Regions from separate parts of the Lysinibacillus sp. YS11 genome, predicted to be linked through region 3. Evidence: a T-box and tRNA genes for the amino acid it is inferred to sense, from the RefSeq annotation. Region 3 holds a T-box; the other regions hold tRNA genes.
The links. A T-box is a leader RNA that pairs with one kind of tRNA and senses whether it is charged. The one in region 3 lies ahead of ileS (isoleucine--tRNA ligase), so its partner is inferred to be a tRNA-Ile.

Region 1 (7,256 bases), 2.0 Mb from region 3:
TCTATACGGAGTTACAAAAGAGCGAGTTAGATGAAGCGACTTGGAAAGGTCCGCCAGAGCAGGTAAAAGCCCTGTAGTCGAAAGTTCGTTCTCTCCTGAGTGGATCCTGAGTACGGCGGAACACGTGAAATTCCGTCGGAATCCGGGAGGACCATCTCCCAAGGCTAAATACTACCTAGTGACCGATAGTGAACCAGTACCGTGAGGGAAAGGTGAAAAGCACCCCGGAAGGGGAGTGAAAGAGATCCTGAAACCGTGTGCCTACAAGTAGTTAGAGCCCGTTAATGGGTGATAGCGTGCCTTTTGTAGAATGAACCGGCGAGTTACGATTACGTGCGAGGTTAAGCTTTAGAAGGCGGAGCCGCAGCGAAAGCGAGTCTGAATAGGGCGAAATAGTACGTGGTCGTAGACCCGAAACCAGGTGATCTACCCATGTCCAGGGTGAAGGTGAGGTAACACTTACTGGAGGCCCGAACCCACGCACGTTGAAAAGTGCGGGGATGAGGTGTGGGTAGCGGAGAAATTCCAATCGAACTTGGAGATAGCTGGTTCTCTCCGAAATAGCTTTAGGGCTAGCCTCGTGATGAGAATACTGGAGGTAGAGCACTGTTTGGACTAGGGGGCCATCCCGGTTTACCGAATTCAGACAAACTCCGAATGCCAGATATTTATACACGGGAGTCAGACTGCGAGTGATAAGATCCGTAGTCAAAAGGGAAACAGCCCAGACCACCAGCTAAGGTCCCAAAGTAATCGTTAAGTGGAAAAGGATGTGGCGTTGCACAGACAACCAGGATGTTGGCTTAGAAGCAGCCATCATTTAAAGAGTGCGTAATAGCTCACTGGTCGAGTGACGCTGCGCCGAAAATGTATCGGGGCTAAACGATTCACCGAAGCTGTGGATTGACATCTACGATGTCAGTGGTAGGAGAGCGTTCTAAGTGCGTTGAAGTCAGATCGGAAGGACTGGTGGAGCGCTTAGAAGTGAGAATGCCGGTATGAGTAGCGAAAGACGGGTGAGAATCCCGTCCACCGTATGACTAAGGTTTCCTGAGGAAGGCTCGTCCGCTCAGGGTTAGTCGGGACCTAAGCCGAGGCCGATAGGCGTAGGCGATGGACAACAGGTTGATATTCCTGTACCACCTCCTCACCGTTTGAGAAATGGGGGGACGCAGTAGGATAGGGTAAGCGCGCCGTTGGTTGTGCGCGTCCAAGCAGTAAGGCGTGTGTGTAGGCAAATCCGCACACTGTAACGTTGAGCTGTGATGGCGAGTCCGTATGGACGAAGTTCCTGATTTCACACTGCCAAGAAAAGCCTCTATCGAGGTGAGAGGTGCCCGTACCGCAAACCGACACAGGTAGTCGAGGAGAGAATCCTAAGGTGTGCGAGAGAACTCTCGTTAAGGAACTCGGCAAAATGACCCCGTAACTTCGGGAGAAGGGGTGCTCTTGAGCGTGCAAGCGCATGAGAGCCGCAGTGAATAGGCCCAGGCGACTGTTTAGCAAAAACACAGGTCTCTGCAAAACCGTAAGGTGACGTATAGGGGCTGACGCCTGCCCGGTGCTGGAAGGTTAAGAGGAGTGGTTAGCGCAAGCGAAGCTGCGAATTGAAGCCCCAGTAAACGGCGGCCGTAACTATAACGGTCCTAAGGTAGCGAAATTCCTTGTCGGGTAAGTTCCGACCCGCACGAAAGGCGTAACGATCTGGGCACTGTCTCAACGAGAGACTCGGTGAAATTATAGTACCTGTGAAGATGCAGGTTACCCGCGACAGGACGGAAAGACCCCGTGGAGCTTTACTGTAGCCTGATATTGAATTTTGGTACAACTTGTACAGGATAGGTAGGAGCCAGAGATCTCGGAGCGCCAGCTTCGAAGGAGGCGTCGGTGGGATACTACCCTGGTTGTATTGAAATTCTAACCCATGCCCCTTAGCGGGGCAGGAGACAGTGTCAGGCGGACAGTTTGACTGGGGCGGTCGCCTCCTAAAAGGTAACGGAGGCGCCCAAAGGTTCCCTCAGAATGGTTGGAAATCATTCGTAGAGTGTAAAGGCACAAGGGAGCTTGACTGCGAGACCTACAAGTCGAGCAGGGTCGAAAGACGGGCTTAGTGATCCGGTGGTTCCGCATGGAAGGGCCATCGCTCAACGGATAAAAGCTACCCCGGGGATAACAGGCTTATCTCCCCAAGAGTCCACATCGACGGGGAGGTTTGGCACCTCGATGTCGGCTCATCGCATCCTGGGGCTGTAGTCGGTCCCAAGGGTTGGGCTGTTCGCCCATTAAAGCGGTACGCGAGCTGGGTTCAGAACGTCGTGAGACAGTTCGGTCCCTATCCGTCGTGGGCGTAGGAAATTTGAGAGGAGCTGTCCTTAGTACGAGAGGACCGGGATGGACACACCGCTGGTGTACCAGTTGTCTTGCCAAAGGCATCGCTGGGTAGCTATGTGTGGACGGGATAAGTGCTGAAAGCATCTAAGCATGAAGCCCCCCTCAAGATGAGATTTCCCATTACGCAAGTAAGTAAGATCCCTCAAAGACGATGAGGTAGATAGGTTCGAGGTGGAAGTGTGGTGACACATGGAGCTGACGAATACTAATCGATCGAGGACTTAACCAAAAAAGTTTGAAACATTCAATGCACCGTTTATCCAGTTTTGAAAGAGCAAATCTTTCTAAAAAGAGAGCTTCTAGACACAGCAGTACGCCGTGTATGGAAGGTCGACCATAGTCTAGTGATGATGGCAAAGAGGTCACACCCGTTCCCATACCGAACACGGAAGTTAAGCTCTTTAGCGCCGATGGTAGTTGGGGGCTTCCCCCTGTGAGAGTAGGACGTCGCTAGGCATAATACCCAGGAGGATTAGCTCAGCTGGGAGAGCATCTGCCTTACAAGCAGAGGGTCGGCGGTTCGAGCCCGTCATCCTCCACCATATGCCGGTTTAGCTCAGCAGGTAGAGCAACTGACTTGTAATCAGTAGGTCGTGGGTTCGATTCCTATAGCCGGCACCATTTTTTCGAGCCATTAGCTCAGTTGGTAGAGCATCTGACTTTTAATCAGAGGGTCGAAGGTTCGAGTCCTTCATGGCTCACCATTTATAAATAATAATAAGCGGGTGTGGCGGAATTGGCAGACGCACTAGACTTAGGATCTAGCGCCGCAAGGCGTGGGGGTTCGACTCCCTTCACCCGCACCATTATTTTCATTGCCAGATAAAAAAGCTTATGCACATGCGGAAGTAGTTCAGTGGTAGAACACCACCTTGCCAAGGTGGGGGTCGCGAGTTCGAACCTCGTCTTCCGCTCCAAATGTGCCGGGGTGGCGGAACTGGCAGACGCACAGGACTTAAAATCCTGCGGTAGGTGACTACCGTACCGGTTCGATTCCGGTCCTCGGCACCATTTTAAATGCGCCCGTAGCTCAATTGGATAGAGCGTCTGACTACGGATCAGAAGGTTATGGGTTCGACTCCTGTCGGGCGCGCCAAAAGAACAACGGGAAGTAGCTCAGCTTGGTAGAGCACTTGGTTTGGGACCAAGGGGTCGCAGGTTCGAATCCTGTCTTCCCGACCATTTCCAAAAAGATTATGGGGCCTTAGCTCAGCTGGGAGAGCGCCTGCCTTGCACGCAGGAGGTCAGCGGTTCGATCCCGCTAGGCTCCACCATAAGTAAATTAACCAGTATAAAGATCCTGGCGGCGTAGCTCAGCTGGCTAGAGCGTACGGTTCATACCCGTAAGGTCGGGGGTTCGATCCCCTCTGCCGCCATCTTAAAGGACCTTTAGCTCAGTTGGTTAGAGCAGACGGCTCATAACCGTCCGGTCGCAGGTTCGAGTCCTGCAAGGTCCACCATTTATATATTGTAACGGAGGTATACCCAAGTCTGGCTGAAGGGATCGGTCTTGAAAACCGACAGGCGGGTAACACCGCGCGGGGGTTCGAATCCCTCTACCTCCTCCAGTTTTAAATTTTTATAAATGGTGCTTTAAAAACTCGAAACAACATAAAATTATCGCGGGGTGGAGCAGTGGTAGCTCGTCGGGCTCATAACCCGAAGGTCGTTGGTTCAAATCCGGCCCCCGCAACCAAAAGGTCCCGTGGTGTAGCGGTTAACATGCCTGCCTGTCACGCAGGAGATCGCCGGTTCGATCCCGGTCGGGACCGCCATTTTTAAAATAAAAGTCATGAGAAGCAAAAAAGTGAGCAAGCTTAGCATGGACGAAATGGGTCAGTAGCTCAGTTGGTAGAGCATTAGATTGAAGCTCTAAGTGTCGGCGGTTCGATTCCGTCCTGACCCACCATTTATGCGGGTGTAGTTTAATGGTAAAACCTCAGCCTTCCAAGCTGATGTCGTGGGTTCGATTCCCATCACCCGCTCCAAGGGCCTATAGCTCAGCTGGTTAGAGCGCACGCCTGATAAGCGTGAGGTCGATGGTTCGAGTCCATTTAGGCCCACCATTATTCCGAAGTAGCTCAGTTGGTAGTAGCACCTGACTGTTAATCAGGTTGTCGCAGGTTCGAGTCCTGCCTTCGGAGCCATTTTTATTTTGGGGAAGTACTCAAGAGGCTGAAGAGGCGCCCCTGCTAAGGGTGTAGGTCGGGTAACCGGCGCGAGGGTTCAAATCCCTCCTTCTCCGCCATGGGCCCGTTGGTCAAGTGGTTAAGACACCGCCCTTTCACGGCGGTAACACGGGTTCGAATCCCGTACGGGTCATACTAGAAACAGTAGATGCAATTGCATCTACTGTTTTTTGATATTCATAGATACAAAATTTACTCTTGATTCAATGCATTTTCGTCCATATAAACTACTTCCCAGATATGCCCATCTACATCTTGAAAACCCCAACCATACATAAATCCGTGATCTTGTGGTTCACTATAAGGTTTACCACCAGAGGCAAGTGCCTTATTCACTAGTTGATCTACTTGTTCTCGGTTTTCAGCAGAGAGACATAAGATTGCTTCTGCAGAAGTAGTAGTATCTGTAACTTCTTTTTTACTAAATCCTTTAAATCGTTCTTCAACCATTATTAATACGAAGATATTTTCACTAATAATCATTGAGGCTGTTGTTTCATCACTGAATTGTTGATTGAACTCAAAACCTAATTCCTTAAAAAACTGATAGATTTGTTTAGATCTTTTACTGGTAAATTGATAAAGATATTTTTCGATTGAAAAGCCATTTAGTATCACCTCCAAATTGACAGTATCATGGAGCATAAAGTCGTGTCAATTATAGCAAAGCGGGGCGCAAATGGAAGCCATTAGCACTATTAGAAGTAGGCGTTATGTGAACAAAAACAGAAAGGTTATATCTTCAACCTTTCTGTTTAAAAAGTTTTAACTATTTATCCTCTGGCTAGCATTCTTTCAAGTGAACTAAGTGCTTCAGCGGTAGTATGTTCATCTACTTGTATACGGTTATGAGGTTGACCTTGCTCAATATTTTCTAAGCTCCATAACAAATGTGGAAGGTCAATTCGATTCATTGTTAAACAAGGACAAAAGTTTTCGTTTAAGGAGACAATATGTTTATCAGGATGCTGCTTAATAATGCGATTGACAAGGTTCATTTCTGTTCCAATTGCCCATGCAGATCCGCTTGGAGCTCGATTGATTGTATCAATAATGTATTTTGTGGAGCCTGCATCATCAGCCGCTGCAACCACTTCACGGCTGCACTCAGGGTGAACAATTATCCTCATAGTCGGGTGTTCTTTGCGAATAACCTCTGTATGTTGAACAGTAAAACCTTCGTGCACAGAGCAGTGACCCTTCCAAAGAATAACCTGGATATTTTCAAGTGGCTCTTTTGTTTCGAGCAAGTTCTTATGCGGATTCCAAACAGCCATATTTTCAAGAGGTATACCTAAATCATAGGCAGTATTTCTTCCTAAATGTTGGTCAGGTAAAAAGAAGATACGCTGTTTTTGGGTAAAAGCCCATTGAACAAGTTCCTTTGCATTCGATGAAGTGACACAAGCACCACCATGTCTTCCAGTAAAGGCTTTAATAGCCGCAGTTGAGTTAACATAGGTTAGAGGAATAATCGTATCACCAAAGAGTTCTTGAAGAATTGGCCATGCTTGTTCAGTTTGATAAATATCAGCCATATCAGCCATTGAACAACCAGCGCGCATATCTGGTAAATAGATATGTTGCTGTTTCGTTGTCAGCATATCAGCAGTTTCTGCCATAAAATGTACACCGCAAAATACGATGTGTTCAGCTTCCTTATTTGCTGCGGATAATTGAGCTAACTGTAAAGAATCCCCAGTTGCATCTGCAAATTGAATGACTTCATCTTTTTGATAATGGTGGCCAGGAATAAATAATTTAGGACCTAATTTTTTCTTTATTGATAAAATACGAGATTCCATTTCCTTTACAGATAGTGCCCGATAATGCTCTGGGAGTAATGTCGTCTGTTGTAATAAACTAGTGATGGACAAGGGAATGATCTCCTTTCATTTGAACGAGTGCACTAATATCAAAAGCTTTAACTGAATGTGTTAAGGAGCCAAGTGAAATCCATTGAATACCCGTTTGGGCATAAGCCTTTAAATTTTCAAGTGTGATGCCCCCAGATGCTTCAGTCGCAATAGTGGGAGGAACAATGGGAAGCCATGCACGGATTTCTTCTGGGCTACGGTTATCAAACATAATAATATCTGCTCCTGCGTTGATAGCTTCTTCTAATTGTTCTTTTGTTTCAATTTCAACTTCAATTTTTACGGTATGACCGACTTTCGCTCTAGCGGTCTGAACTGCCTTTGTAATGCTACCAGCAAAGGCAATATGATTATCCTTTAGCATAATTGCGTCATACAGGCCATTACGATGATTAAAAGCACCACCAATTCGAACAGCATATTTATCTAGCATACGCAGTCCTGGTAGTGTTTTACGCGTATCACATATTTTTGCGTGAGTACCTACTGTTTCTTGAACGGCAAGATGGGCAGCCGTTGCAATAGCAGACATACGTTGAATAAGATTTAAAATGACACGCTCACCGATTAATAATTTTTGTAAGGGACCTTTAATCACAGCGAGTACATCACCTGACTTCACCATCTCTCCATCTTTTGTATGAAGATTGACTTCGATTGATCGATCGAGTAAGAGAAAGCCATGCTCAATAATGTTAGCCCCACAAAAAATTCCGCTTTCTTTCGCGTAAAAAGAAAAAGCTCCCTGTTGTTCGGCTGAAAAGATAAATTCACTCGATAAATCTCCATCTCCTAAATC
Region 2 (7,256 bases), 2.0 Mb from region 3:
CCTCACCGACTGCATATAAGTTCGGTATAGTAGTTCTTCCTTTGTCATCAGCAATAACACCACCCATCAAGAAATGACTTCCCGGAGCCACGGGGATTAGACCATCTTGTAAATGAACGTGATGAACATGGCACAGCTGAGCAATTGTTGGAAACTTTGCTTCAAAGTCTTGAATGTTAGTGATATCAATAAATGTTTCTTCACCCGCTGCACGTTTTGTAAATAGGGCAAGTGCAGTAATATGTCTTGGTGCTAGGTCAAGTTGAGCATGTAAACCTGTCATAATGGGCTGATGCTGGGCATTAACAAAAATACCACCAGCCCCTCTGACAGCTTCAGAAACTAATCCCTTTGCTTCATTTTTACACCACAGAAGACTCGGGTGAAATTGCATAAATTCCATATCACTAATGGCAGCGCCTGCTCGAAATGCTAATGCGATCCCATCCCCTGTATTAGTTGGGAAATTAGATGTACTTGAATAAAGGGCACCTGCGCCACCTGTCGCTAAAATAACATGATGAGCCAAATAACGTTTTGTACCTTTTTCTCCTTTAGTTAGTACTCCTACACAGTCACCATCTGTATTCCGTAAAAGCTCATAAGCCATTTCATAGCAATTGATCTTTGTTTTGGGCGAAAGTTTATGAAGCAAGTAATCTATGAAAATCTGACCAGTACGATCACCACCTGCATGTAGAATACGATGATGACTATGTGCTCCTTCAAGTCCTAGAGCAGGTTTTCCATCGACCTGCCGATCAACAGGGAGGCCATCCTTTAGATAGTTTTGCATAATCTCAGTGCCATCTTTTATAAGTGTTTTAACATGCCTTTTCTCATGATGATACTCTCCAGCTTTCAATGTATCAGCAATATGATGTTGAATATGATCCTCCTCACTGGTAACAGCAGCAATCCCACCTTGTGCACGATAAGAACTACTCATATATATAGATGATTTTGTAACAATTTGTATTTGAAAATGTTTTTCAAGCACTAAAGCAGCCTGAAGTGCAGCAATACCACTACCAATTATAAGGACGTCTGTCTTTACATCCATTGTTATACCTTCTTTACAGTTGTCTTGACACTTATCTTTACATAAAATATAAAAGAAAACAAGACCTGATGAACAAGAGAGGAAGAAGACGATGATTTATATGGATTATGCTGCAACATCACCTATGATGAGGGAATCTCTTGAGGCATATGTAGAGGTGGCACAACGGTATTATGGAAATAGTGCGAGTTTGCATGATTTAGGGGGACAAGCTTTTTATTTTGTCCAGCAATCAAGGGAGGTTGTAGCCCAAGCCCTAGGTGTAACTAGTGATGGCGTAATTTTTACGGGTAGTGGAACAGAAGGAAATCTCATAGCCATCTTGTCGTTAGCGCTAGCCTCAAAAAAAGGAAAACACATTATTTCATCTCAAGCTGAGCATACGTCAGTGCATGCGGCTTTGAATACACTTGAGAAAAAGGGCTTTACTGTAACAAAATTACCTTTGCAGAAGGATGGTTGTGTTGATCTGGGGCAATTGCAACAAGCAATCCGGGAAGAGACTGCTTTGATTACCATTCAACATGTCAATTCTGAAATTGGTTCAATCCAGCCTGTAGAGAAAATCGTAAAGATGGCAAGAAAATCAAATATATTCTGTCATGTTGATTGTGTACAATCATTTGGCAAACTAGCTATACCACAAGGGGCAGATGCGATTACCATCTCGGCTCATAAAATAGGCGGACCAAAGGGCTGTGGTGCTATATATCTGAACCCTGCAATCAGAGTACCTGCATTAACACCAGGTTTGACACATGAGAGGGGTCTTAGAGGGGGGACATTAGATACTCCTGCAATCGTGGCCTTTGCCGCGGCAATTGAAAACTATCAATATGAATTGCAACATTATGAAACGCTAAGAAATTATTTTGAAAATAATTTACCTGAAAAATGTCAGCTCGTTGAGTGTAAACAGCAACTACCTAATATTTGTGGGGTAATGATGGAAAAAGTAGAGGGGCAATATGTTCTTTTAAAGTTAAATGAGGCGGGAATCTGTATCTCTACAGGTAGTGCATGTGATATTCATAGTGAATCGGGAACAAAGGCTATTCTATCAATGGGATTTTCTTTGGAAGCGGCACGCCAATTTTTTAGAATATCTTTTGGTCCTTCCACTACACTTGAGGATATTGTAAAATTAAAAATAGAGCTTTCAAATATTTAACGAAAAGACGAGTGAAGGATTATCTATATTCTTCACTTGTAGTGAAATAGATTATAAGCTAATAATATCGGCCAAATAAAATAATTGTTTTCTTTTGAACCAACAATTGCTATAATATTTTGCAGGGCAATATTTTCTCTTACTTAACAAAAATATCTTTAAAAAGTAATAATTTCTTTTTTTTATAAAAAAGTATTGCACAATGTTAGAAAACGTTATACAATAATTCTTGTCTTGAAGGACAGGTAAACAACTTCAAAACATGATACATAACCAAGTCTAGTGATGATGGCAAAGAGGTCACACCCGTTCCCATACCGAACACGGAAGTTAAGCTCTTTAGCGCCGATGGTAGTTGGGGGCTTCCCCCTGTGAGAGTAGGACGTCGCTAGGCATAATACCCAGGAGGATTAGCTCAGCTGGGAGAGCATCTGCCTTACAAGCAGAGGGTCGGCGGTTCGAGCCCGTCATCCTCCACCATATGCCGGTTTAGCTCAGCAGGTAGAGCAACTGACTTGTAATCAGTAGGTCGTGGGTTCGATTCCTATAGCCGGCACCATTTTTTCGAGCCATTAGCTCAGTTGGTAGAGCATCTGACTTTTAATCAGAGGGTCGAAGGTTCGAGTCCTTCATGGCTCACCATTTATAAATAATAATAAGCGGGTGTGGCGGAATTGGCAGACGCACTAGACTTAGGATCTAGCGCCGCAAGGCGTGGGGGTTCGACTCCCTTCACCCGCACCATTATTTTCATTGCCAGATAAAAAAGCTTATGCACATGCGGAAGTAGTTCAGTGGTAGAACACCACCTTGCCAAGGTGGGGGTCGCGAGTTCGAACCTCGTCTTCCGCTCCAAATGTGCCGGGGTGGCGGAACTGGCAGACGCACAGGACTTAAAATCCTGCGGTAGGTGACTACCGTACCGGTTCGATTCCGGTCCTCGGCACCATTTTAAATGCGCCCGTAGCTCAATTGGATAGAGCGTCTGACTACGGATCAGAAGGTTATGGGTTCGACTCCTGTCGGGCGCGCCAAAAGAACAACGGGAAGTAGCTCAGCTTGGTAGAGCACTTGGTTTGGGACCAAGGGGTCGCAGGTTCGAATCCTGTCTTCCCGACCATTTCCAAAAAGATTATGGGGCCTTAGCTCAGCTGGGAGAGCGCCTGCCTTGCACGCAGGAGGTCAGCGGTTCGATCCCGCTAGGCTCCACCATAAGTAAATTAACCAGTATAAAGATCCTGGCGGCGTAGCTCAGCTGGCTAGAGCGTACGGTTCATACCCGTAAGGTCGGGGGTTCGATCCCCTCTGCCGCCATCTTAAAGGACCTTTAGCTCAGTTGGTTAGAGCAGACGGCTCATAACCGTCCGGTCGCAGGTTCGAGTCCTGCAAGGTCCACCATTTATATATTGTAACGGAGGTATACCCAAGTCTGGCTGAAGGGATCGGTCTTGAAAACCGACAGGCGGGTAACACCGCGCGGGGGTTCGAATCCCTCTACCTCCTCCAGTTTTAAATTTTTATAAATGGTGCTTTAAAAACTCGAAACAACATAAAATTATCGCGGGGTGGAGCAGTGGTAGCTCGTCGGGCTCATAACCCGAAGGTCGTTGGTTCAAATCCGGCCCCCGCAACCAAAAGGTCCCGTGGTGTAGCGGTTAACATGCCTGCCTGTCACGCAGGAGATCGCCGGTTCGATCCCGGTCGGGACCGCCATTTTTAAAATAAAAGTCATGAGAAGCAAAAAAGTGAGCAAGCTTAGCATGGACGAAATGGGTCAGTAGCTCAGTTGGTAGAGCATTAGATTGAAGCTCTAAGTGTCGGCGGTTCGATTCCGTCCTGACCCACCATTTATGCGGGTGTAGTTTAATGGTAAAACCTCAGCCTTCCAAGCTGATGTCGTGGGTTCGATTCCCATCACCCGCTCCAAGGGCCTATAGCTCAGCTGGTTAGAGCGCACGCCTGATAAGCGTGAGGTCGATGGTTCGAGTCCATTTAGGCCCACCATTATTCCGAAGTAGCTCAGTTGGTAGTAGCACCTGACTGTTAATCAGGTTGTCGCAGGTTCGAGTCCTGCCTTCGGAGCCATTTTTATTTTGGGGAAGTACTCAAGAGGCTGAAGAGGCGCCCCTGCTAAGGGTGTAGGTCGGGTAACCGGCGCGAGGGTTCAAATCCCTCCTTCTCCGCCATGGGCCCGTTGGTCAAGTGGTTAAGACACCGCCCTTTCACGGCGGTAACACGGGTTCGAATCCCGTACGGGTCATACTAAGTGCAGTAGATGAATTTACATCTACTGCACTTTTTAATTTACTTGATATTTAGATTTATAACATAGCTATAATAAATGAAAGCCTACACAGAATGATTAAACTGTGTAGGCTTGTTTGTTGTTTTTTAAATTAGTGATTAAATTTTTCGTCCTTTTCCATATGGGATGCAAAGAGGTGTACCAAAGATTGGATCTGTCGTCATTTGGCAATCAAGGTCAAACACATGATTAACTAAATCAGTGGTCATAATTTCTTCTGGTTTCCCTTGACGATAGACACCACGGTCACGCACTGTAATAATATGATCGGCATAGCGACAAGCAAGATTAATATCATGTAGTACCATAATAATAGTTCGCTTTTGCTGTTGGTTCAATTCGAATAGTAAATCTAAAACGTCTATTTGATGAGTTAAATCTAAGTATGTCGTAGGCTCGTCTAAAAGAATGATATCTGTATCTTGAGCAAGCGTCATAGCTATCCAAGCACGTTGACGTTGTCCTCCTGATAGCTCATCTACTGGTCTATCTTGTAAATGCTCTGTACCTGTAGCTTTTAAAGCGCTTAAAACGATTTCTTCATCCTTTTCAGTCCACTGTTGTCGCCAACTTTGGTAAGGATAGCGACCTTGTTTCACAAGTTGTAGGACAGTTAAGCCTTCTGGTGCAACAGGAGATTGAGGAAGAATAGAGAGGTTTTTAGCCACTTGTTTTGTAGATAATTTAAAAATATCCTCACCGTCTAATAAAACGGAGCCTTTTTTAGGTTTTAATAATCGAGCAATGGAGCGTAAGAGTGTGGATTTACCACAGCCATTCGCTCCGATTAATACAGTAATTTCATTCAAAGGAATAGATAAATTGAGATCTTCGATAATATTGAAATCACCATAACTTAATGTTAGAGATTTGGTTAATAAAGATTCAGTCATGTAGTATAGACTCCTTTATTTTTTAGGGTTTCTAAATAATAAATAGATAAAGTAAGGAGCACCGATAGCAGCAGTAAAGACGCCTGCGGGTACTTCTAATGGGCTAAATGCTGTACGACCTATAATATCTGCAACCATTACAAGCAATGCACCAATTGCTGCGGATGCCGGAATAAGTACACCGAACGATGAACCAACAATGCGTCGTGCAATATGAGGAGCCATTAATCCTACAAACCCAATAGCACCAGCAAATGCTATGGCACTCGCTACTAAACTGGAGCATAATAGAATTAAGTAAAGGCGTGTTTTTTGAACAGGCTGCCCTAGGCTTGATGCTGTATCATCACCTAATTCTTGAACATTTAACTGCCGAGTAATAAAAAAGGTTATAAGTAGAAGTACAAAAATCAATGGAATAACGATTTGTACTTGATCCCAATCCGAACTTTTGACACTACCCGTAATCCATTTATTCGCTTCACTTGCTTGATAAATTGGGCCGATAATCATTAACATTGTAGTAACTGCTTGCATGAATGCCGACACGCTAATACCGATTAAGACAAGACGATTTGGTGTGACACCATCTTTCCAAGCAAATAGGTAGACTATACATCCGACGATAGTAGCACCTATGAATCCTGCTAATGGCAACCACTCTATACTAACTGTTAAAGAGTGATTAGAATCACTGAAAATGGCTAAGAAACCAACAACCGCTGCCCCACCACCAGCAGATATGCCGATTATATCAGGTGAGGCAAGTGGATTTTTAATGATTCCTTGTAAAACTGCACCTGCGACGGCTAACGCCATTCCAGCAAACAAGGCCATGAAAATTCGAGGCATTCGAAAATCAATAATAATCAGTTGATCAAAATCTGAGCCGTAACCAAAAAAAGCTTGTAAAACTTTAAATGGATTGATGAATGAATCACCAAATGATGCACTAAGAAAGAACACGGCAAGAGTTAGTATGCAAATCACTGTTAATTTTTTTATAGCTTGTACATCTATTAAAAATGAAATTTTTTGTTGAAGTAAACGAATTGTTTTTACATGTTTCATTATTTTTTTCCACCTTTTCGCGCAAGGTAAATAAAGAATGGTGTGCCAATCATAGCAGTCATGACGCCTACTGGAACTTCTTGTGGCATGATAATATAACGAGCCGCAACATCAGCCAGCAATAAAAGTATCCCCCCAAGTAAAGCAGCCATAGGAATAAGCCATCGATGATCAGTGCCGACAAACTTGCGCGCAAAATGGGGAACGACAATCCCTATAAAACCAATGGGGCCAGCAATTGCAACTGCTCCCCCTGCTAAAAAATAACAATAAGACCGACCAATATCTTCATAAGTCCTAAACGTAAACCAAGACCTCTTGCTACATCATCGCCAAGAGCGAGAATATTCATTTTGGGGGAAATGATGAGGGCAGCAATCCACCCAATTACTAGATACGGTAGAACAGATAGTAGAATTTCAAGTTTTCTACCTTGTACAGAACCTGCTAACCAAAACAAAACTTGATCAAGTTCTGCTTCATTTGTAGCGAGTAAACCTTGCGTAAATGATGCAAATAGGGCACTGATGGCAGCACCAGCTAAAGTTATTTTCACTGGAGTAACAGCATCTCTACCTGAGAAACTAATTCCATAAACGGATAAAGCAGCGATTGCTGCACCAAGAAATGCAATCCACGCAAAAGATTGCAAGCTTGAAATGTGGAAAAAAATCATGGCAAAGACAACAGCAAAGCCTGCTCCTGCATTAATGCCCAAAATTCCAGGAGAGGCTAATGGATTTTTCGTTAAGG
Region 3 (7,256 bases):
GGGCTTTATATAGTCATTCAGAAAATATATTTTATGTTCGCTTAGAAGTAAATCCTCACGTTTTGGTGGGGATTTTTTATTTATTTTAATTTTCTATGCTACTAATGCGACTAATAAAAAATTTTAAAACAATGACGTCCAAACGCATTAATTGGGAATACTAAGTTTCCAACTAACAAAGCAAAATGGAACTAGTGAAAGAGGAGACAACAAGATGGAACACTTAATCCAGCATTTTCGAAAAGATGAACAGCCCTTTATTGAACAGGTAATAAGCTGGCAGCGTGAGGTTGAAGATCGTTATGCGCCTAAGCTGACAGATTTTCTTGATCCAAGACAACGTTTTATTGTGACATCGATTATTGGGCAAAATGATACCCTAAAAACTGCATGCACAGGTTTATTTGAAGAGGCGGAGAGGCAGCGTATGCTTATTTTTCCTACTTACTATGAAGCAATAGAAGAAGACTTTCAGTTAGTGGCATTTACGATTCAATATCCAGTGAAATTTGTCCAATTACGACATCCTGATGTTTTAGGTGCGTTGCTTTCATTAGGTTTAAACCGTGGCAAATTTGGTGATATTCGTGTAAATGATCAGCAGGTGCAATTCGTTGTAGCTCAAGAGGTAGCAGAATATGTTCGGTTACATTTAACAGGTATTGGTAAAGTTAAGGTGCATATTGAGTCTTTAAAAGAAGCGGATTCCCTTATTGTAAATGAGGAAGAATGGTTGGAGGAATCTCATACAGTATCTTCCATGCGCTTAGATGTAATTATTGCGACTGTATTAAATGTATCACGCCAAAAAGCTCAAGCTTTAATTACTGGGAAAAAAGTTCGTGTAAATTGGACAGAAAGAGATACAGTTGCTTTTGAATTACAAGAGGGAGATATTTTATCGATACGTGGAAGTGGTAGGGTGAAAATTATTATGACTGAAGGCCGAACAAAAAAGATAAAATCCGTCTTCAAGTCGGTCGATTGGCCCAAAAAAGCTGAAAGTGAAGTAAATTTCATTAATTTTTACTGCTAAGTTGTCGGAACAATTGTATAATAGGAATTACGAATGTACATGTAAAGGAGAGAAGGATTGTATGCCATTATCACCTATTGATATACATAATAAGGAGTTTACAAAAGCCTTCAGAGGTTATGCTGAAGATGAAGTAAATGAATTTTTAGATCAGATTATTAAAGACTATGAAATTCTGCTTCGTGAAAAAAAAGAGGTTGATAAGCAATTAGAGATGGCTTTAGAACAAGCGAGACATTTCAACACCTTAGAAGAAACTTTGCAGAAGTCTATTGTCGTTGCACAAGAAGCGGCTGATGAAGTGAGAAGAAATTCTCAAAAAGAGGCAAAGCTCATTGTAAAAGAAGCTGAAAAAAATGCTGATCGAATTGTCAATGAAGCTTTGACGAAGGCTCGTAAGGTGACGATTGAAATTGATGAGCTTAAAAAGCAATCTAAGGTATTTCGTAATCGTTTCAAGATGCTTGTAGAAGCACAGCTGGATTTACTTAATGCAGATGACTGGGATCATTTGCTGCAATATGATATCGATTTAACAGAAATTCAAGCATCTGTTGAAGAAGCACAGGATTCTGAGGATATTTAACTTTTCTTTTTAATTGATGTAATTGACAAATGAAACTTGACGCGATTGTTTGAATTTCATATACTTTGTAATAGTAATTATTTTGAACAGATATGCATAAAAGCAGAGACGAAGACAGTATTTGTTAGGCGTTGTTAAGCGATTTGGGGACAGTGAGAGCCCAAACATACAACTAGCATTGAACATCACTTCTGAGCTAAATAACTGAAAAAAGTAGGTTATTTCGTGATGCACGACGTTAAACGTGCTTTTAAGAGGTAGTGCAAATTTTTGTACTACAATTAGGGTGGTACCGCGAGTAGAAGCTTCTCGTCCCTTAGTGGGATTGAGGGCTTTTTTTGTTTGTTTCCGAATCGTTTTAGATAATTTTGCCAATAACTGTCTTATGAGAAAAATGTCTACCTGTTTGTGTAAAATAAAGGAGGAATTTTAATGGTTGAATACAAAGATACTTTATTAATGCCAAAAACAGATTTCCCAATGCGTGGAAATTTACCGGCAAATGAGCCAAAAATGCAAGAAAAATGGAATGGCATGGATATTAACAAATTACAGATGGAGCGTACGGAAGGTCGACCAGAATTTGTTCTACATGATGGTCCTCCCTATGCAAATGGTGATATCCATATAGGCCATGCTCTAAATAAAGTATTGAAGGATATGATTACACGTCATCGCTCCATGACTGGCTACCATGTCAATTATATTCCAGGTTGGGATACACATGGTTTACCAATTGAGCAAGCATTGACTAACAAAGGTGTAAAACGTAAAGAAATGTCAGTAGCAGCATTCCGCCAACTTTGTGAAGAGTATGCTTATGAGCAAATTGACAATCAACGTGCCCAATTCCGCCGTCTAGGCATTCGAGGTGATTGGGAAAATCCATATATTACATTAAAGCCTGAGTTTGAAGCTCGTCAAATTGAAGTATTCGGTAAAATGGCGGAAAAAGGTTATATCTATAAAGGGTTAAAGCCGGTTTATTGGTCTCCTTCTTCTGAATCTGCTTTGGCGGAAGCTGAAATTGAATATAAGGACATCAAATCTCCATCCATTTATGTAAGCTTTGCAATTAAGGATGCGAAGGGTGTTGTTCCAGCAGATGCTAAATTTATCATTTGGACAACAACACCATGGACATTACCAGCAAACTTAGGGATTTCTTTGAATCCTGAATTTATCTATGTAGTAGTTGCAGTGGCTAATAAAAAATTCATCATTGCCAAAGAGTTATTAGAGTCAGTGGCAACTACGCTTGGATGGGTAGACTATGAGGTTGTACAAGAAGTAAAAGGAGAGGCATTAGATCGTATTGTAGCACAACATCCATTCTACGATCGTGAATCGCTTATTATGGTGGGTGAACACGTAACTGCTGAAGCGGGTACAGGTTGTGTTCATACAGCCCCAGGGCATGGTGAAGACGATTATCATATTGGTAAACAGTATGGTTTAGGTATTCTTAGCCCTCTTGATAATAGTGGCTGCTATACAGATGAAGCACCTGGCTTTGAAGGCGTGTTTTATAATGATGCGAATAAACTCGTCACAGAAAAACTAAAAGAAGTAGGAGCGTTAGAAAAGCTTGATTTCTTTACGCACTCCTATCCACATGACTGGCGTACGAAAAAGCCTGTTATTTATCGTGCGACACCACAATGGTTTGCATCTGTTGAAGCATTCCGTGGGGAGTTATTAGAGGCTGTAAAAGCAACAGCATTTACACCAGCTTGGGGAGAAACTCGTCTTTATAATATGATTCGTGATCGTGGAGACTGGGTAATTTCACGTCAACGTGCGTGGGGTGTGCCGATTCCGATTTTCTATGCTGAAAATGGTGAACCTATTATTACACCTGAAACAATTAGTCATGTCTCAGCATTATTCCGTGAGAATGGATCAAATATTTGGTTCCAAAAAACAGCAAAAGAGTTATTACCAGAAGGCTTTACACATCCAGGTAGCCCGAACGGCGAATTTACCAAAGAAAATGATATTATGGATGTATGGTTTGATTCCGGTTCATCACACCAAGGTGTACTAGTAGAACGTGGTATGAAATATCCAGCTGATCTCTATTTAGAGGGCTCTGACCAACATCGTGGTTGGTTTAATTCCTCTCTTATTACATCTGTAGCTATTAACGGCTATGCACCATACAAAGGACTTTTAACACATGGTTTTGTACTTGATGGTGAAGGACGTAAAATGAGTAAATCTTTAGGGAATGTGATTATTCCGCAAAAAGTAATGGATCAGTATGGAGCAGACATACTTCGTTTATGGGTTGCTTCTGTTGACTATACAGCAGATGTCCGCATCTCTATGGATATGTTAAAGCAAGTATCTGAAGTGTATCGTAAAATTCGTAATACTTTCCGTTTCTTACACGGCAATATTGCTGATTTCGATCCTACGAAAGATCGTGTAAGTTATGCTGAGCTTCGTGAAATGGATCAATATGTGTATATGCGCTTACAGGATGTCTTAAAAACTGTGCGTGCTGCCTATGATCGCTATGATTTTGCTGCTGTCTATCATGTAGTCAATAATTTCGTTGCTGTAGAGTTATCTTCATTCTATCTTGATATTGCCAAAGACGTAGTCTATATCGAGGGTCATGACAATAAGGATCGTCGTGCGATGCAAACAGTTATTTATGATACATTGATGACATTAGTAAAAATCATGACACCAATTATCCCACATACAACAGATGAAATGTGGTCTTATCTACATGCTCAAGGTATTGTAGAAGAAGTTTCTGTTCAATTAACAGATTTCCCAGAGGTAGATGTTCAAGCGAATTTTGACAGCCTACGTACAAAATGGGAAAAAATTATTGATGTACGCGATGATATTTTAAAAGCATTAGAGGAAGCACGTAATGCGAAAACAATTGGTAAATCACTTGAAGCAAAAGTCACTGTCTACGCGAAAGAAGATGTTGTCGCATTATTGAACGATGCCAACATTGACTTTGCACAACTTTCCATCGTTTCAGCTTTTGAAGTAGCTGCTATCGAGGAGGCACCTGCTGAAGCTTTAACACTTGAGCATGTTTCCATTGTTGTTGAGAAGGCTACTGGTGAGAAATGTGAGCGTTGCTGGTCAATTTCTGAAACAGTTGGTTCAAATGAAGCACAACCTACAGTATGTGCTCGCTGTGCAGAAGTTGTAGAAAAGTATTACGTTTAATCTATAAATAACAAGAATCTGCATTTTAATGTAGAGGATGTGCAAGTCTCCTTGTTGGAGGCTTGCTTTTTTCATGGAAGTTTTGCAGATTCTTTTCCATTATTTAAATAAAATTTCTGTCGTATTGCGATAGTCTGTTGGAGAGATCCCTACATATTTTTTAAAAGTTAAACTATAGTAATTTGGTGTATTGAAGCCACAGGAGGAGGAGATTTTTTCTATGGTGTAGTCGTACTTGCGTAAAAAAGGTAAGGTTTTGATAATGCGTGTATAAGCAACATAGTCAACAAAATTGCGACCTGTTTCTTTTTTAAATAGTCTACTAAAATGAGTTGGGCTAAAGTTAATATATTTTGCAACATCACGAATGGTCAGTTGTTCGTCGTAATGCTCTTCAATATACTGAATAGCTTTTTGCAGCTGCTCATGCTTTGTTAAATCTTCGTAATATCGGATGTGTATATTATGGATAGGTGGTTTTCTACGTGCTTTTCTAGCCTGGCTATAGGATTCCTTCACTTGCATAGCATCCTGAAATACACCTCCAACCCCCATAAAAAGATGAATAGAACAATCCCTTTTTAGGGTCTCGATAACCTCTAATAAACAGGCTTCACCCTCAGTCCAATGTTTGAAAGAGTTGTAGTCAGTAGGAATTCGCATGAGAAGTAATAAATAGCGTTCAAAATGTAAAAAGGATAATGAGGCCTTCTCAGCAAAGTGCTGGCGAAAAACAGTTGTAATACTACTACTTGCATCGTGTGGGACAGCTTTCCTATTAGCCCCATCAATATAGCCTTGAATTAAAAATACAATATTAGGTATACAGCTTGTCGATAAAAATGAAGCAGATTGTATTATTTCTTGTTCATTGTCAATTTCTCCACGGATTAGGCGTTTTAAAAATGCTTCCCTAAATGGAGAGGTATGTTGTTGGGATACTTGTTGTGATAGCTCAAGCATTGTAAGTGTACTCGCCTTTTTTTCCTGATAGGACGTATACAACTTTTTTACAATTCGTAAAAATTTTGATTTTTGTAATGGTTTTATGAGAAGTGCAGGTAAAGCTAATTCAATTGCTATACCAGTCGAGTAGGTAAGGTGTTCTGTAACAAACGGGACAATAATACTATTAGGATAATTTCTTTTTAATCGATTAATCTTTACCCAATCAAATAACCGATTGACTTCATAGACAATAATGACCTCATCTTCTGGCTTTGGCACTTTACATTCCTCTAAAGCGTTTGGTAAAACCTCTTTTAACCATTCACTCATTTGCTGCTTGTCAAATGAGCTTTCCATATACCATACCACCTTTAAAATGCTACCAGCCCCCTACGAATAAAAAGATAAAAATATTTTAACTTAAAATAGCAATTTTTTGTACTAATACAGCAATATTTTATATCTATATTGAAGTTGAAATAGAATAGAATAATTGTAGTGAATAATAATTTGAAATTTCAGACAATTATTCACTTACCAGAAAAGGGGGAGTTGGCTTATGGCGGAAGTAGGCAGTCATGATTATGACTATGTAGAAGCAGGAACAATTGATGTGAAAGATCTACCACCTTTAGATGCAACAACAAACAAAATTATGAAAGATGAATTTACAACAGGTTTAGGTTTATCGATATTTTACTTTATTTTGATTTTTAGTATCCCTGTTATGAATTGGTTTGCGCCAGCATTTGCGTTTAAGAAGATCTGGGGTGGTATGACAGTCACATGGTTTGTGACAACGATTGTAATGATGGCTATGGCATTTATTATTGCATATGTTCACACAGCCATGTACGAGAAACGTCTAAAGCAATATGATATAGCAAATAAGTAGTTGGAACAAAGGGGGAAATGTTGAATGATGGAAGCTCTATTAGAACCAAAGATGTTAATGACCATTGCTTTAATGGGAACAATTGTATACATTACGTATTTAACAAAAAGAAATGCAACAGCTTCGGATTTCTTTGTAGGTGGCCGAAGCTTCGGATGGTTTACAAATGGTTCTGCCATTGGTGGAGATTACTTAAGTGCAGCAACATTCCTGGGCATCGCAGGGTTAACATTTCAACTTGGATATGATGGTGCTTATTATGCTTTTTGCTTCTCCATTGGGTTAACATTATTAGCGATTTTTGTGGCAGGTCCTTTAAGACGTTTTGGTGCATTTACCGTTGCAGATTTTTTAGGCTATCGTTTTCATAGTAGACGAGCACGGCTTGTAGCTGTGGCAGTGGTGTTAGCTATTTCAGGCTTTTATGCAGCTCCCCAATTATTAGGTGCTGCACAGATTTTAAGTATGTTTTTCGGTACTTCTTATGAATTCGGCATTATATTTACTTGTGTTGTTATGATTTTTTATGTAGGTATTGGTGGTATGAAAGGAACAACCATCAACCAAGCATTAGAGTTGTGGATTCGTCT

Region 1: it has a tRNA-Ile gene. The T-box ahead of ileS (isoleucine--tRNA ligase) is inferred to sense a tRNA for this amino acid. The anticodon was not compared.
Region 2: it has a tRNA-Ile gene. The T-box ahead of ileS (isoleucine--tRNA ligase) is inferred to sense a tRNA for this amino acid. The anticodon was not compared.

Annotation. Positions count from the first base shown of each region.
Region 1 is NZ_CP026007.1:3,549,888-3,557,143, reverse strand. Features, by position in the region: rRNA gene LBYS11_RS17885 (23S ribosomal RNA) at 1-2,620, shown strand, start outside; rRNA gene rrf (5S ribosomal RNA) at 2,732-2,847, shown strand; tRNA gene LBYS11_RS17875 (tRNA-Val) at 2,858-2,933, shown strand; tRNA gene LBYS11_RS17870 (tRNA-Thr) at 2,937-3,012, shown strand; tRNA gene LBYS11_RS17865 (tRNA-Lys) at 3,020-3,095, shown strand; tRNA gene LBYS11_RS17860 (tRNA-Leu) at 3,113-3,197, shown strand; tRNA gene LBYS11_RS17855 (tRNA-Gly) at 3,234-3,308, shown strand; tRNA gene LBYS11_RS17850 (tRNA-Leu) at 3,314-3,402, shown strand; tRNA gene LBYS11_RS17845 (tRNA-Arg) at 3,411-3,487, shown strand; tRNA gene LBYS11_RS17840 (tRNA-Pro) at 3,497-3,573, shown strand; tRNA gene LBYS11_RS17835 (tRNA-Ala) at 3,590-3,665, shown strand; tRNA gene LBYS11_RS17830 (tRNA-Met) at 3,694-3,767, shown strand; tRNA gene LBYS11_RS17825 (tRNA-Ile) at 3,775-3,851, shown strand; tRNA gene LBYS11_RS17820 (tRNA-Ser) at 3,867-3,959, shown strand; tRNA gene LBYS11_RS17815 (tRNA-Met) at 4,013-4,087, shown strand; tRNA gene LBYS11_RS17810 (tRNA-Asp) at 4,091-4,166, shown strand; tRNA gene LBYS11_RS17805 (tRNA-Phe) at 4,225-4,300, shown strand; tRNA gene LBYS11_RS17800 (tRNA-Gly) at 4,306-4,379, shown strand; tRNA gene LBYS11_RS17795 (tRNA-Ile) at 4,381-4,457, shown strand; tRNA gene LBYS11_RS17790 (tRNA-Asn) at 4,462-4,538, shown strand; tRNA gene LBYS11_RS17785 (tRNA-Ser) at 4,549-4,639, shown strand; tRNA gene LBYS11_RS17780 (tRNA-Glu) at 4,642-4,713, shown strand; partial or broken gene LBYS11_RS17775 (VOC family protein) at 4,773-5,188, opposite strand; gene nadA (quinolinate synthase NadA) at 5,354-6,457, opposite strand; gene nadC (carboxylating nicotinate-nucleotide diphosphorylase) at 6,444-7,256, opposite strand, start outside.
Region 2 is NZ_CP026007.1:3,542,104-3,549,359, reverse strand. Features, by position in the region: gene nadB (L-aspartate oxidase) at 1-1,063, opposite strand, end outside; gene LBYS11_RS17755 (cysteine desulfurase family protein) at 1,164-2,234, shown strand; rRNA gene rrf (5S ribosomal RNA) at 2,513-2,628, shown strand; tRNA gene LBYS11_RS17745 (tRNA-Val) at 2,639-2,714, shown strand; tRNA gene LBYS11_RS17740 (tRNA-Thr) at 2,718-2,793, shown strand; tRNA gene LBYS11_RS17735 (tRNA-Lys) at 2,801-2,876, shown strand; tRNA gene LBYS11_RS17730 (tRNA-Leu) at 2,894-2,978, shown strand; tRNA gene LBYS11_RS17725 (tRNA-Gly) at 3,015-3,089, shown strand; tRNA gene LBYS11_RS17720 (tRNA-Leu) at 3,095-3,183, shown strand; tRNA gene LBYS11_RS17715 (tRNA-Arg) at 3,192-3,268, shown strand; tRNA gene LBYS11_RS17710 (tRNA-Pro) at 3,278-3,354, shown strand; tRNA gene LBYS11_RS17705 (tRNA-Ala) at 3,371-3,446, shown strand; tRNA gene LBYS11_RS17700 (tRNA-Met) at 3,475-3,548, shown strand; tRNA gene LBYS11_RS17695 (tRNA-Ile) at 3,556-3,632, shown strand; tRNA gene LBYS11_RS17690 (tRNA-Ser) at 3,648-3,740, shown strand; tRNA gene LBYS11_RS17685 (tRNA-Met) at 3,794-3,868, shown strand; tRNA gene LBYS11_RS17680 (tRNA-Asp) at 3,872-3,947, shown strand; tRNA gene LBYS11_RS17675 (tRNA-Phe) at 4,006-4,081, shown strand; tRNA gene LBYS11_RS17670 (tRNA-Gly) at 4,087-4,160, shown strand; tRNA gene LBYS11_RS17665 (tRNA-Ile) at 4,162-4,238, shown strand; tRNA gene LBYS11_RS17660 (tRNA-Asn) at 4,243-4,319, shown strand; tRNA gene LBYS11_RS17655 (tRNA-Ser) at 4,330-4,420, shown strand; tRNA gene LBYS11_RS17650 (tRNA-Glu) at 4,423-4,494, shown strand; gene LBYS11_RS17645 (ABC transporter ATP-binding protein) at 4,638-5,432, opposite strand; gene LBYS11_RS17640 (FecCD family ABC transporter permease) at 5,448-6,503, opposite strand; partial or broken gene LBYS11_RS17635 (FecCD family ABC transporter permease) at 6,503-7,256, opposite strand, start outside.
Region 3 is NZ_CP026007.1:975,493-982,748, forward strand. Features, by position in the region: gene LBYS11_RS04510 (YggT family protein) at 1-45, shown strand, start outside; partial or broken gene LBYS11_RS04515 (RNA-binding protein) at 215-1,002, shown strand; gene LBYS11_RS04520 (DivIVA domain-containing protein) at 1,098-1,622, shown strand; T-box leader at 1,719-1,942, shown strand; gene ileS (isoleucine--tRNA ligase) at 2,055-4,823, shown strand; gene LBYS11_RS04530 (helix-turn-helix transcriptional regulator) at 4,923-6,128, opposite strand; gene LBYS11_RS04535 (DUF485 domain-containing protein) at 6,331-6,666, shown strand; gene LBYS11_RS04540 (sodium/solute symporter) at 6,691-7,256, shown strand, end outside.